One region of the Nocardioides sp. Z13_37 genome, then DNA from elsewhere that is predicted to be linked to it. Evidence: riboswitches for the same ligand, from Rfam matches in the RefSeq annotation. Region 1 holds a riboswitch; the other holds the start of a gene.

What was found. A riboswitch is a leader RNA that binds a small molecule or an ion and turns the genes downstream of it on or off. The one in region 1 is predicted to bind cyclic di-AMP.
Region 2: it holds a riboswitch for cyclic di-AMP, as region 1 does, so the genes downstream of both, AC4H2S_RS08825 (C40 family peptidase) here and AC4H2S_RS06910 (C40 family peptidase) in region 1, are expected to answer to the same signal.

What each region holds. Positions count from the first base shown of each region.
Region 1 is NZ_JBZGDV010000002.1:396,741-403,396, reverse strand. Features, by position in the region: gene AC4H2S_RS06940 (DEAD/DEAH box helicase) at 1-117, opposite strand, end outside; gene AC4H2S_RS06935 (DUF3039 domain-containing protein) at 210-497, opposite strand; gene AC4H2S_RS06930 (WD40 repeat domain-containing protein) at 509-1,849, opposite strand; gene AC4H2S_RS06925 (YqgE/AlgH family protein) at 1,963-2,517, opposite strand; gene AC4H2S_RS06920 (TetR/AcrR family transcriptional regulator) at 2,651-3,301, shown strand; gene AC4H2S_RS06915 (DUF3048 domain-containing protein) at 3,285-4,247, opposite strand; gene AC4H2S_RS06910 (C40 family peptidase) at 4,470-5,087, opposite strand; cyclic di-AMP (ydaO/yuaA leader) riboswitch at 5,106-5,299, opposite strand; gene AC4H2S_RS06905 (SDR family NAD(P)-dependent oxidoreductase) at 5,409-6,176, opposite strand; gene AC4H2S_RS06900 (phosphatase PAP2 family protein) at 6,307-6,656, shown strand, end outside.
Region 2 is NZ_JBZGDV010000002.1:794,431-801,086, reverse strand. Features, by position in the region: gene AC4H2S_RS08845 (response regulator) at 1-187, shown strand, start outside; gene AC4H2S_RS08840 (Flp family type IVb pilin) at 371-568, shown strand; gene AC4H2S_RS08835 (Flp family type IVb pilin) at 650-814, shown strand; gene AC4H2S_RS08830 (hypothetical protein) at 888-2,075, opposite strand; gene AC4H2S_RS08825 (C40 family peptidase) at 2,155-3,144, opposite strand; cyclic di-AMP (ydaO/yuaA leader) riboswitch at 3,175-3,309, opposite strand; gene AC4H2S_RS08820 (hypothetical protein) at 3,450-3,656, opposite strand; gene AC4H2S_RS08815 (NYN domain-containing protein) at 3,721-4,962, opposite strand; gene AC4H2S_RS08810 (hypothetical protein) at 4,973-5,248, opposite strand; gene AC4H2S_RS08805 (DEDD exonuclease domain-containing protein) at 5,361-6,656, shown strand, end outside.

The DNA.
Region 1 (6,656 bases):
GACCACCCGACGGCTGAGCAGGTCGGCCGCGACGGTCAGCGCGAACGTCGTCTTGCCGGCGCCGGGCGTGGCGACCGCGAGGAAGTCGCGGGGCTGCCGGGACAGGTAGATGTCCATCGCGGCCTGCTGCCAGGCACGGAGGGAGGGCGCGGTGCCCCAGGCGGCCCGGTCGGGCCACGCGGGAGGCAGCGGCGCGTCAGGCCGCCCCGTCACGCCTCGGGGCCCGAGCCGTCGGAGCCCTCGCCACCGGGCTTGCCCGGGTTCATCGAGTCCCAGATCTCCTTGCACTCCGGGCAGACGGGGTACTTCTCGGGGGACCGGGACGGCACCCAGACCTTGCCGCAGAGCGCGATGACGGGGGTGCCCATCACCATGGCCTCGGTGAGCTTGTCCTTCGGCACGTAGTGCGAGAAGCGCTCGTGGTCACCCTCGTCCGTCGGGACGGTCTGACGCTCTTCGATCGTCTGGCTGCCCGGGGAGAATCCGATGGTGCTCATGATGGACAAGCCTAACGCGCGCGCACCCAGATGAAGACGTTGGCGACGCCGCGCCGGGTGCCGCGCAGCACGTCGTGGGCGTCGCTGGCGTACGCCACCCGCGAGGCGTCGTCGCTGAGCGACACGCTCTCCTGCGTGCCGGCGGGCCGTGCGACGAAGGCCGCGGAGCGCTCGCCCGTGGCGGTGTCGACCACGCGCAGCGGGCGTCGCGACGTGGCCACCGTGTAGTGGCCGCCGTCGGCGGTGACGGCGGCGCCGAGGTTGTCCCGCGACGGCCCCAGCGGCGCACCGAGGAGCGTGTCGTGGACGCCGCCCACCGGCTCCCCGCCGTCGCCGCAGCAGGCGGGAATGCCCGCCCCCGTCACCGACACCAGCCGTCCGTCGTTCGACACCTCGACCCGGCTCGTGCTGCCGCCCTCGACGCCGAGACGGCCGAGGTCGCGCACCGAGCCGCTGGGCGTGTCGAGCATCCGGCTGCGGTCGGAGTCGACGAGCACCACGTGCCGGGCGTCGTCCGACATGCCGGCGAACACCTGCGACCCCAGGTCGGGCACGACCGTCCGGGTCGCTCCGGTGGCGAGCGTCCACTCCAGGAGCTGCGGCGCGGGCGGGCCGAGCGCGGAGTGGCGGTCCTGGTAGACCACGCGGGCGCCGTCGGCGGTCAGCGCCGCGCCCAGGGCACTCGGCGCGACCTCGGTCAGCGACCCGTCGGAGCGGTCGAGGAGGACGAGCCCGGGGTCGAGGTCGAGCAGCACGCGCCGGCCGTCGTGGCTGAGCCCCTCGACCTGCGCCCAGGCGCCGGGGTGGAGGAGCGTCACCCGCCGGGACGCCGCCTCCCAGACGTAGAGCCGCTGGGCGCTGCGGCGGGTGCCCGCGACGAGGTTGGTGGCGGTCGAGGAGAACACCACCGTGCTCCCGTCGCCTGAGACCGTGACGGCGCCGCTCCACCCGTTGGCCGGACGCCCGTCGAGGCCGCGCGTCACGAGGACCGTGCCGGGCGCGGCGCGCCGGGTCACGGCCTTCACGACCAGCGTCGTACGCCGGGTCTCTCCCCGTTGCGTGCGCACTCCACGCTCGAGGAGGCTGACCCGCCAGGTCCCCAGTCGCGGAGCCGTGCCGGTGAGCCGACCCTCGCGCAGCCGCAGCCACCGCGGCAGGCCGTCCGCCTCCCGCACGCGCCAGCTCTGGCGCCGGTAGTCGTAGCGCTCCCCCCGCAGCACCGTGTCGACGACCCGGTTGCCAGCGGCCTCCGCGGTGGAGGCCACGGGTGTCGACGCGGCGGCGCCCACCGCTCCAGCGGGCGGCACCGCCACCAGGCCCCACGCCACCGCCGCGGCCGCCAGGGCAGCCACCCCACCACGGACCCCGCCACGGACGCCGCCTGTGATCGTGCCCCGAACCGTGCCGATGGTCGTCATGGCAGTGGAGACGCCCGCCGACGGCTCCTGGTTGCCCGCACCGCGGATCAGTTCATGTCGGGATCGACGGGGCGGTTGACGTGCCAGGCCAGCATCCCGGGCTGGCGGCGCATCACGTCGCGACGCAGCCCGTCCGGGTCGTCGCGGAACGCGTCGGCCGCCTCGCTGGTGACGACGTACCAGCTGCCCTCCTCGACCTCCCCCTCGAGCTGTCCCATGCCCCACCCGGCGTAGCCGGCGAAGACGCGCATCGCGGTCAGCGCGCCGTCGACGAGCTCGGTCGGGGTGTCGAGGTCGACCATGCCGAGCAGGCCGGCGACCGGGCGCCAGCCCACGGGCGGGTCCTTCGGGTCGCGCAGCGCCGCGACGGCGAGGGCGCCGTCGGTGCCGACCGGCCCACCGCGGAACAGCACCTCGGGCTCGGCCACGACGTCGCGCCACGGTTCGAGGACGTCGGCGACGGGCACCTGGGACGGCCGGTTGAGCACCACGCCGAGGGCGCCCTCCTCCGTCACGTCGAGGAGGAGCACCACCGTGTCGGCGAAGTTGGGGTCCTGCAGCGCCGGCGTGGCGACCAGGAGCATTCCCGATGCGAGCTGCATGGCGTCCACTATGGACTGGTCCCACCCGGGCGCACATCATCCCGCGGAAGGGCTCCCGAAGGACCGCTCGCCCCGCCCGAGGGCATCCCGGCAACGCCCCCGCGCAGGGCTCCGGTCACCTAGGCTGCGAGCCATGGAGACCCGCCGGCCGCGCTCCTCCGACGCCACCAGGCAGGCGCTGGTCGACGCGGCGCGGGACCTGTTCACCCTCCACGGCTACCCGGCCGCCTCGCTGGAGGCGATCGCCGAGGCCGCCCAGCTCACCAAGGGCGCGCTCTACCACCACTTCAGCGGCAAGCAGGCCGTCTTCGAGGCCGCGCTCGAGCTCGTGCAGTCCCGCGCGAGCGCGGCGATCGTCCACGCCACCTCGCAGCACGCCGACCCGTGGGAGCAGGGGCAGGCGGGTCTTCGTGCGTTCCTCCGGGTCGTGCAGGAGCCCGACTACCGCCAGATCGTCGTCTCCGACGGCCCGTCGGTGCTCGGCGCCGCACGCCACCGCGAGCACGAGCGGCCGACCTACGCCGTCGTCGCCCACCTCGTCCGCTCGGCGCTGTCGGACCGCGACCGGTCCCCCGACGACGCCATGCTCGACACGTTCGCCCGGGTCGTCTTCGGCGCGGTGTCGGCCGCCGGCGGCGCGGTGGCCACGAGCGAGGACCCGACGGCCGCGGCGGTCCGCGCGGAGGCGGCGATCGGCGCCGTCGTCACCGGCCTGCGGCGCCTGCTGGAGGACACCGCCGGCGGGGTCGCGGAGATCGAGCCCGGCGCTACTTGGCGAAGGTGACCTCGCCGTTGACGGCCGGCACCAGCTCGATCCACACACGACCGGCGGGCACCGTGAGCTCGCCACGCTTGGTGGAGAGCTCGATCGCGCCGTTGAGGCCGTCCTTGCGCCAGGTGCCCTTCACCACGCGGCCGCCGTGGAAGAGCAGCGCGGCGCCCTTGCCCTCGAGCTTGGTCTCGGGCACCGGGTAGCCCGCGGGGTCGCGGTAGCCGGCGTCGCCGACCCGCACCCGCAGCACGAGCACGGAGTCGGCCGGGAACTGGTCGCCATCGGCGGCGTAGGAGTCGGTGTTGACGTAGCGCCCGCGCTGGAACTGCCAGCTCGTCGAGTGGGCGCCGAAGTCAGCGGTGAGCGTGCTGGCCTTCGCGCCCTTCGGCAGGTCGGCCTCCTCGCCCCACGGCAGGTAGGGCGGCGGCTCCTCCTCGGCCTTGACGCGCTTGGCGATCTCGCCCAGCCGGGCGAAGAGGTTGTAGGGGGCCGAGCGGGAGGTGTCGCGGTAGACCCCCGCGTCGCCCTCGGTGATCCACGGGATCCCGGCGCCGTTGATGCGCTTGATGGTGACGGCCGCGGCACCACTGGTCACCACGGTGGCGCCCTCGGGCACGATCCCGATGTCGCTCGCGCGCATGGAGCGCACCGGCCCGATGGAGCCGGGCACCTTGGAGTAGTAGAACGCCGCCAGGCGGGTGTAGCCGCCCTCGACGAGCTCCTCGACGACCAGGTCGGCCGAGCCGAGCCCGACCTGCGGGGCGCTCGAGGAGGTGTTGTCGACCTTGGTGACGAGGACGGGGTGCTTGGGGGCGTCGCCCTTGCGCTCCAGGCCGGTGAGGGGCCAGAAGCTCGGCTCCGGCGGGGCCTCGGTCGTCTCGGACGGGCTCGGGTCGGCCGAGGCGGACCCGCTCGCCGGCTCGTCGTCGCCGCCGCTGCACGCGGTGAGGAGCAGCACGCTCGCTGCGAGCGTGGCGACGACCGCTCGGACGGACGAGGTGGGACGACGGTGACGCACGGTGACTCCGATCGAACGGGGGTGCCGGGCCGGTGGGGCCCGTCGGGGGCATCTCTGGAAAGTCTGGGGGCGCGCCCTCCCCGATCGGGGAAGGCGCGCCACAGGGTAGATCAGCAGGAACTGCCTACCAATCCGAGCCTGTCGCCCGGGTGGTGACGCCGCTCAGGCGCGCCGCAGGGTGCCGCCGAACCAGCTCGGGGTCCATGCCGTGGCGACGCGGACCCGCTGGCCGGTGCCCGGGGCGTGCAGCATCAGGGCCTTCCCGCCGGCCCAGCGCAGGAAGATCGCGGCGTGGTAGACCCCGCTGCCGCCGTAGAAGAACATCAGGTCGCCGGAGCGCATGTTGCTCTTCGCCACGCGACGGGCGTGGCCCGCCTGCGCACGCGAGGTGCGCGGCACGGCGAAGCCGGCGCGGCTGTAGCTGTAGCGGATCAGCCCGGAGCAGTCGAAGCGGTCCGGTCCGGCGGCGCCGTACGCGTAGGCGTCGCCGCGCTGGCGCATCGCGATGTTGCGGGCGGCCAGCACCCGGCGGTCGACGCTGCGCCTGGCGCTGGTGCGCGCCGACTTCCGCGCGTGCTTGCGCGGGCTGGTCCGCTTGGCGCCCCGGTCCTTGGAGCTCCGGTCCTTGGAGCTCCGGTCGGTGGCGTCGTCGCTGGTGGTGCGCGTGCTGGTGGTGCGGTCGGACTGGCCGCCGGCCGGGGCGGCGCTGGCGGGCAGGGCGCTCAGCGTCGATCCGGCGAGGCCGAGCCCGGCGAGGGCGAGCGCACAGGCTCGCGCCATACGAGTGGTCGTAGGCATGGTTGTTCCTTTCCACGCCTGTGAGGTGAGCTGTCGGGCTAGGGCTGGAAAGTGCCCCGCCCCGTCCTCCGAGGAGTCCGGTGGCTTCGCCCCGAGCCGGTCGACGACCGGCGCTGGAACCTGTGGGTCCCCCACTCCTGCCCTGGTGCTGTCGGGGGTCGTCCCGGCCGGGCAGGACTCGGCGTACTCCGGGACGGTTGGGTCTTGCGACCTCCTCCAACGTGACAGGACGACCCCGGCAGATCCAAACCGGCCACGGCCCCTGAGGCAGGGACCGTGGCCGATCTCACGCGGAGGAGGGGCTCAGCCCAGCTTGCGGCCCCCGTCGACGTACAGCGTCTGACCGGTGATGAACGACGCCTCGTCGCTGCAGAGGAACGCGGCGGCCGCCGCGATGTCCTCGGGCTGGCCCACGCGCCGCACCGGGGTGGCCTCGGCGTTGAGCCGCTGCAGCTCCTCGGGCTCCATCTTGAGCCGGCGGGCGGTGGCGTCGGTCATCTCGGTGACGATGAATCCCGGCGCGATGGCGTTGGCGGTGATGCCGAAGGGGCCGAGCTCGATGCCGAGCGTGCGGGTGAGGCCCTGGATGCCCATCTTGGCGGCGGAGTAGTTGGCCTGGCCGCGGTTGCCCAGCGCGGAGACGCTGGAGAGGTTGAGGATCTTGCCGTACTTCTGCTCCACGAAGCGGGACTGCGCGGCCTTGGTCATGTTGAAGACGCCCTTGAGGTGGACGTTCATCACCAGGTCCCAGTCGTCCTCGGTCATCTTGAAGAGCAGGTTGTCGCGGGTGACACCCGCGTTGTTGACCAGCACGTGGATGCCGCCGAGCTCGTCGACGACACGCTGCACAGCGGCCTCGGCGGCGGCCGAGTCGACCACGTCGCAGGCGATGCCGACGGCGCGCGCACCCTCGGCGAGGTCGAGGCGGCCCGCGGCCTCCTGGGCGGCGGCCTCGTCGAGGTCGAGGATCGCGACGGAGGCGCCCTCGCTCGCCAGGCGCTGCGCGATGCCGAACCCGATGCCTCGGGCTGCTCCGGTGATGACGGCTACGCGGCGGTCGAATCGACCCATCTCGTGACTCCTCAGGACTCGGTTGCTGTGTGCGTGAGGGTAGTGCGTGGCTCGGTGCGGCCCTCACCCACCGTGTGGAGCTGGTGCATGTCACTCGCGCGCGGGTCGCGCGGTGCCCTAACGTGCGGGCATGGCACGGGGCGACTTCCGCGGCGCGATGGGCGTCGCGGCCGCGATGGCAGTCGCCACATGGGCGGTCGCGGCCGCACACGACCTGCCGGTGCGCGACCCCGACGGCGTCTCGGTCCCGACGTGGGTGCGGCTGCCGCTCATCGTCCTCCTCGCCGTCGTGCTCGACGTGGTGCCGCGGTGGGTGGCCCGCGCGCGTGCCACACCGCGCCCCGGCGCGCGGGCGGCCCTGGGCACCGTGCTCCGCGACCGCTGGACCCGCGACCAGGTGTGGTTCACCCTGAGCGGCCTCGCGGCCTGGTACGTCTCCTACGTCGCGTTCCGCAACCTCAAGGGCTACCTCCCCTTCGT
Region 2 (6,656 bases), 400 kb from region 1:
GCTGGTCCTGCTGGCCGAGGGCCTGGGCACGGGTGAGATCGCCGGCCGGATGTACCTCAGCGAGTCGACGGCGAAGACGCACATCACGCACATCTACCAGAAGCTCGGCGCCGCCAACCGGGCGCAGGCCCTGGTCACCGCGATGCGGATGGGGCTCCTGGACCGTCACTCGCCCACGAGGTTCTGACCGCGCTCCGACAGGGGCGAGCCGGTGGTCCGACGAGACATGGGCGACTAGTCACAAGGGACTACTCACGTGCGGCCGATCACCCGATTCGCCGGGTGCGGGAAACGACGAGGATTCTTCATGACGGGTCCACCGGGGCTCGGACATCCGGACTCATCATCCACACTTCAAGGGGTTATCACCATGATCCAGTTCCTCACCATCATGCTCAACGCTCGTCGTGACGAGGAGAAGGGCGCCACCGCCGTCGAGTACGGCCTGATGGTCGCGCTGATCGCCGTCGCCATCATCACCGTCGTCGCCGCCCTGGGCGACAACCTCGCCGGCCTCTTCACCAACGTCGGCAGCGAGATCAAGGACAACAGCACCCCCAAGCCGTGACCCAGTGGCTCTGAAGGGTCCGCCGCCGCACACACGGTGGCGGACCCTTCTGCCTCTTCAGACCTCACAGGAAGGACTCTCATGGAGAAGCTGCACGCGGCGCGCGACGAACGCGGCGCAACAGCCGTCGAGTACGGCCTCATGGTCGGCTGCATCGCCGTCGCCATCATCATCGCCGTCATGGCGTTCGGGCTGACGGTCAGCGACCTCTTCCTGATCCCCGCCGAAACCTTCGACGGTCCCTGAGCTGGGCGGTGACGGGCCTCCCCGCTCGCCGGGCACTCACTGCACGTCCTGAAGGCGACCGCCCGGTCGCCTTTCAGTGCTTCCTGGCCGCGTCGACCAGGGCCTGGAGCCGGTGACGCCACCCGGCGGCGAGCCCGTCGGCCGTGAGGCCGGCGCGCCGCAGGGCCGTGGCCGGCGACCGCCCTCCAGCGGCCGCGTCGTAGAGGTCGACCAGGCCCTGCTCCCCCAGCCGCTCCGCGACGATCCGGCACGCCAGCCACGCCTCCTCGTAGCGAGCCTGGAGATCACTCCCCCGCGTGTCGAAGTCCGCGGCCGCCGGCAGCGATCGCGGCACCCCGTCGCGCCGGACCGCCTCGATCGCGCGGCCGAGGGCGACCGCGTCGGGCAGCTGCGTGTCGCGCAGGGCGACGTAGTCGGCGAACCCCTCGAGCAGCCACGGCTCGACCGGCCTGCGCACCGCCTGCGTGGCGACGTGGACGAGCTCGTGGCTCATCACCACCTGGGCGCCGGCGGGGCGCAGACCGTCGGTCACGTCGGGGTTGACGAACACGTGCACCGGCCCCCGCTCGTCCGCCCCGTCACCCGCCGCCGCAGTGACGGCGGCTATCCCGGCGTAGGTGCCCGACCCGACGCCCAGCGCCGCCTCGAGGCCCGCGCCGGAGGCGGGGACCTCCACCACCACGGGCGCGGTCCACCCGGGCAGCACCCGGCGCACGACCTCGATGCCGCGCTCCACCCGCTCCCGCACGACCTCCGCCTCGCCACGGGACCCCTCCGACATCACGAGCACGCCGGGCGCGCGCGCCACCGACAGCTCCGCTCGCAGCCAGAGGGGCAGCCGGGCGCCCGCTCCCGCCTGCCCACCGAACCCCGCGATGGCGAGCCGATCGCCGTCGGGCACGAACCGCACGACCACCTCGCTGCGCGCGGGTGCCTCGTCGTAGCCGCGGAGCCGCCACGTCAGCTCGGCCACCCCCGTCCACGACCCGTCCGCGGCCACCGCGCCCCGCTGGTCGACGTAGCGAGCGGTGACCGCGGTGAGGTCGAGCGACCGCGCATTGGTCGCGACGGCGGACATCAGGGCCTCGGCCGCGGGTGCGCCGGGGGGCGCCAGCCGCCTGAGGGCGGCGACGTCGCGCTGCTCCACGCCGTCGACGAAGGCCGCCAGGGCGGCGGCGGCGCCGGCCGGGCTCGCCCGTGGCCCCTCCACCAGCCCCTCCACCGACTCCGGCGGGGCCACCTCGTGGCCCACGTCGCGCACGAGGACGACCGCGACGACCAGGCACAGCGAAAGGCCGGCCGCCCACAGGAGTGGACGACCGGCCTTCGCGGAGTGCGTGTCAGCCAGGACGGACCGCGCCGACGTAGGGCATCGAGTGGAGGCCGGAGACGACGACCCCGGTGCCCGGGTTGGCGGCGTGGACGATCATCCCGTTGCCGATGTACATGCCGACGTGGCTGATCGGGCTGTAGTAGAAGACCAGGTCGCCGGGCTGCAGGTCGCTCGCGGCGATCCGCGGACCGGAGCCGAACTGCGCGCTGGAAGAGTGCGGGAGCGACACGCCGGCCTGCGCCCACGCACGCATGGTCAGGCCGCTGCAGTCGAACGCGTTCTCGCCCATGGCGCCGTAGACGTAGGCGTCGCCGACCTGGGCCATGGCGTACTGCACGGCGGCGGCGGCACGGCCCGAGGCGGGCACCGAGCTCGGCGTGCGCACCGTGGTGCTGCGCGAGGCGAGCATCCGCTCGCGCTCCTCGGCCTCGAGGTCGGCGAGCAGCTCCTTGGCCTCGGCGAGCTTGTCGTCGACGGTGTCCTTCTCGGCGCTCAGCTGCTCGGTGAGCTCGGCGATCTCGTCGGTGCGGTCACTGGTGGCCTCACGACGGATCTCGAGGGCCTGGAGCTCGGTGTCGTAGTCGGACAGCAGCGAGGACTGGAGGTCGTTGAAGGACGACATCGTCGAGAGCGAGTCGAGGAAGGCTCCCGGGTCCTCGGAGACGACGATCTGGCCCATGGTCGAGATGCCCTCGCCCTCGAGCTGTCGCACGACGGCGTCGGAGACCTGGTCGCGGACGGCGCCGAGACGCTCGTCCTGGCGCTCCTGGTCGGCCTTGAGCCCGCGCAGGTCGCGACGGAGGTCGGCCAGGTCGAGGCGGGCGTCGTGCAGGCGCTCCTGGGCGGCCTCGGCCTCGTGGTAGAGACGGTCGACACGGACCTTGACGTCGTCGATGTCGGGGTCGGCCTGCGCGGGGGTCGCGGGCACGAAGGCGATGGCAGCGATCGCGGAGAGACCGATGACGGTCGCACCAACTCGCTTGCGGGTGTGAGCCACGAGCGGGGGAACTCCTCGGGGTGTCGTACGCCTACCAGGTGAGCTGACGGGTTCGGCACGACTGGCCTACCCCTGCTCCTCGTGCCGCTCGCGCGGCACGCCTCGCAGGGGATTCACCCCAGGGGGAAGTGTGGTTCCCCGGCTCGCGGACCACGGGTGATGCGGGGGTGTGGTCCACGACTCGGCGCGACGCCCGCGCGGGCCGGGTGACCCACTGCCACGGACGTCAGCCCACACCATAGGCCGCTCATGGGGCCGCCGCCAATCTTCGCCGCCGATTGAGGACGAGCGTGTCCTGGCGAGCCTCACGCCGACTCGATGACCGGGCCGGCCACGGGCTCCACCAGCCGCAGCGGCGGCACCAGCCCTCCCGAGGCCAGCACGTCGAGCGCGGCCATCTCGTCGTCGTCGATGGTCAGCTCGGGCGGCGGCCCGAGGAGCACTGTCACCACGCAGTCGTGGCAGTGCAGCCCGCGCACCACGCAGGTGTCGCAATCGATCCGTGTCGTCATGCCCCGAACGGTGACAGGGGCCACCGACAACGCCTCGGGGAGCGGCGCGCGCCGGCGTGTCGGGCTAGGAGCCGAGAAGGCCGAGCAGGGCCGCGACCGGCATCGTGCGGGCGCCGTCGCGGGCGACGTCGCGGCCCACCGCGCGGTCGTCGGTCACCACCACGACCACGCGGCCGCGCGGCTCGGCCGCGACGAGCTGGCGGATGACGTCGTCGGCGATGACCCCCTGCGGGCTGAACACGACCCTGACCCCGCGCGGGGCCGGCATGGCCGTGCGCACCGTGGACTCCGCGGCGTCGAACACCACTGTCGTCTCCGCCCCGGTCCGCGCGACGAGCGCACCCAGCGCGGCGACCAGCCGGCTGCGCTGGGCCTCGAGGCTCGCGGTCGGCCACCTCTCCTTGGTCACGTTGTAGCCGTCGATCACCAGCCGGGCGCGGGGCAGCCCGAGCGTCTGCTCGAGGAGCGCAGGCGACGCAGGCGCGCTCGACACCGGCGCGCCGACGACGCCCGCGAGCGCCGACTCGACCGCGTCGCCGGGACTGCCCGTGACGGCCGGGAGCGCCAGCTCGCGGCGCAGACCCGTGGCGGCGTCCACGACCGCGTCGAGGAGCAGGCGGGCCCGCACGGTCGCGGCGTCGCGGCCGGAGCGGGCGTCGCGGCGGCTGGCCGCCAGACCCGACTCCGCCTCGTCGAGCTGCGCGCGCAGTCGTCGGACGTCGGCCTCGGCGGTGCGGGTCGCTCCCTCGGCCGCCGCGAGCGCCTCGTCGCGGGCGGCGTAGGCCGCGTCGCGGGCCTCCTCGGCGGCACGCAGCACGCCCCGGGCCTCGCCGAGGCGCTGGCGCAGCACCTTGTGCTCGGCCTTGGCGCGGGCGAGCTCCTCGCGGTGCTCGGCCCGCACCGCGCCCAGCTCCGCCTGGAGCGCGACCACCTGCGCGGCCAGGCGAGCGTGCTCGGCCTGGACCTGCTCGTCACGGGCCCCGTCGCGACCCAGCGAGTCCGCCACCTCGGCGACGACGGCCTCCCACCCCTCGTCCCGGGCCAGCCAGGCTCGAGCGGCGACGTCGACCGGGTCGTCGGGGTCGGCCGGCAACGCCGCCACCTGGACGGCCGCGTGCTCGCGGAACGCGTCGTCGTCCAGCGCCGACCAGATCGCGGCGGCACCGAGCCGGGCACGGCGGGCGGGTGCGAACCCGGCGACCTTGCGCAGCGCCGGCGGCACCGGCGTGACGGAGGGGAGGACGGCCGAGACCATCGCGACCACACGCAGGCGCAGCCGCTCGGGCAGTGCTGCGGGGCCGGTCACGGCGGGCTCGTCACCCGGCGGCGGGGTCGCCGGCGGTGTCGGCGGAGGCACGGTCGACGACCTCGATCGCGTCGCTGCGACCGCACCAGCGGCACGACACCGTCTCGACCGCCTCGGAGCGCACGGTCTCCTCCTCCACCTGGTGCTCGCCGGCGAGGTCGAAGTGCCAGTACTCCGTCGTGCGACGGGTGCGCGTCACGTCGAAGCGGGTGAGGTTGCCGCAGCCGGCACAGCGCCACCGCTCGCCGTCGCCGGGTACGCGGAGGTCGGCGGTCTGCTCGGGCACGGGTGGCTCCTCGTGGGTCGGGCCCGGGTCGGGCCGGGTCTGTCGGGCGCGGTCAGCGTAGTCCGCGCGCCATCACCGCCGATGTCGGATCCCACGTCTAGCGTCGTGCCACATGAGCACCACCGCCCACCGCCCGACCCGGGAGCGGTCCCGTTGGGAGGCCCAGCGCAGCTTCGACGAGCTGGGGCGGCCGCTGCGCGACCTGACGTTCTGCGTGGTCGACCTCGAGACCACGGGCGGCTCCGCGGCGGGCGGCTCGATGATCACCGAGATCGGCGCGGTCAAGGTCAGGGGTGGCGAGGTGCTCGGGGAGTTCCAGACCCTCGTCAACCCGCACGCCGAGATCCCGGCGTTCATCGCCGTGCTCACCGGCATCAGCAACGCGATGGTCCACGACGCGCCGCCGATCGAGTCGGCGCTCCCGGCGTTCCTCGACTTCGCCGCCGGGTGCGTGCTCGTGGCCCACAACGCGCCCTTCGACGTCGGCTTCCTGCAGCACTTCTCGCGCCAGCAGGGTCGCCCGTGGCCGAAGTTCGAGGTGCTCGACACCGCCAAGCTCGCCCGGCGGGTGATCACCCGCGACGACGCGCCCAACTGCAAGCTGTCGTCGCTGGCCAGGCTCTTCAACTCCACCACCACGCCCAACCACCGCGCGCTCGCCGACGCCCGCGCCACGGTCGACGTGCTGCACGGGCTGATGGAGCGGCTCGGCGGCCTGGGCGTCCACACGCTCGAGGAGCTGCAGACGTTCTCCTCCCGGGTCAGCACCGCGCAGCGGCGCAAGCGCCACCTCGCCGAGGGCCTGCCCCATTCCCCCGGCGTCTACCTGTTCCGCGACGAGCGCTCGCGCGTGCTCTACGTCGGCACGTCGAAGGACCTCCGCACCCGCGTCCGGACCTACTTCACCTCCTCGGAGACCCGCACCCGGATGGGCGAGATGGTCGGCCTGGCCGAGTCGGTGACCGGGATCGAGTGCGCCACGCCGCTCGAGGCCGAGGTGCGCGAGCTGCGACTGATCGCCGAGCACAAGCCGAAGTACAACCGTCGCTCGCGGTTCCCCGAGAAGGTCCACTTCGTCAAGCTGACCCGTGAGGCCTGGCCGCGGCTCTCCCTGGTGCGCAAGGTGCTCGACGACGACGCCGACTACCTCGGCCCGTTCTCGTCGAGGAAGACGGCGGAGAAGTGCCTTGCCGCGCTCCACGAGACCTTCCCGGTGCGGCAGTGCAGCGGCCGGCTGCCGCTCGCGCCGTCCCGCTCGGCCTGCGTGCTGGCCGAGATGGGCCGCTGCCTGTCTCCCTGCGACGGCTCCACCGACGCCTCGGCCTACGCCGCCGTGGTGCGCCAGCTGCGCGACACGCTGCTGCGCGACCCGCAGGAGGTCGTCGAGGCGATCAACCAGCGGATGACC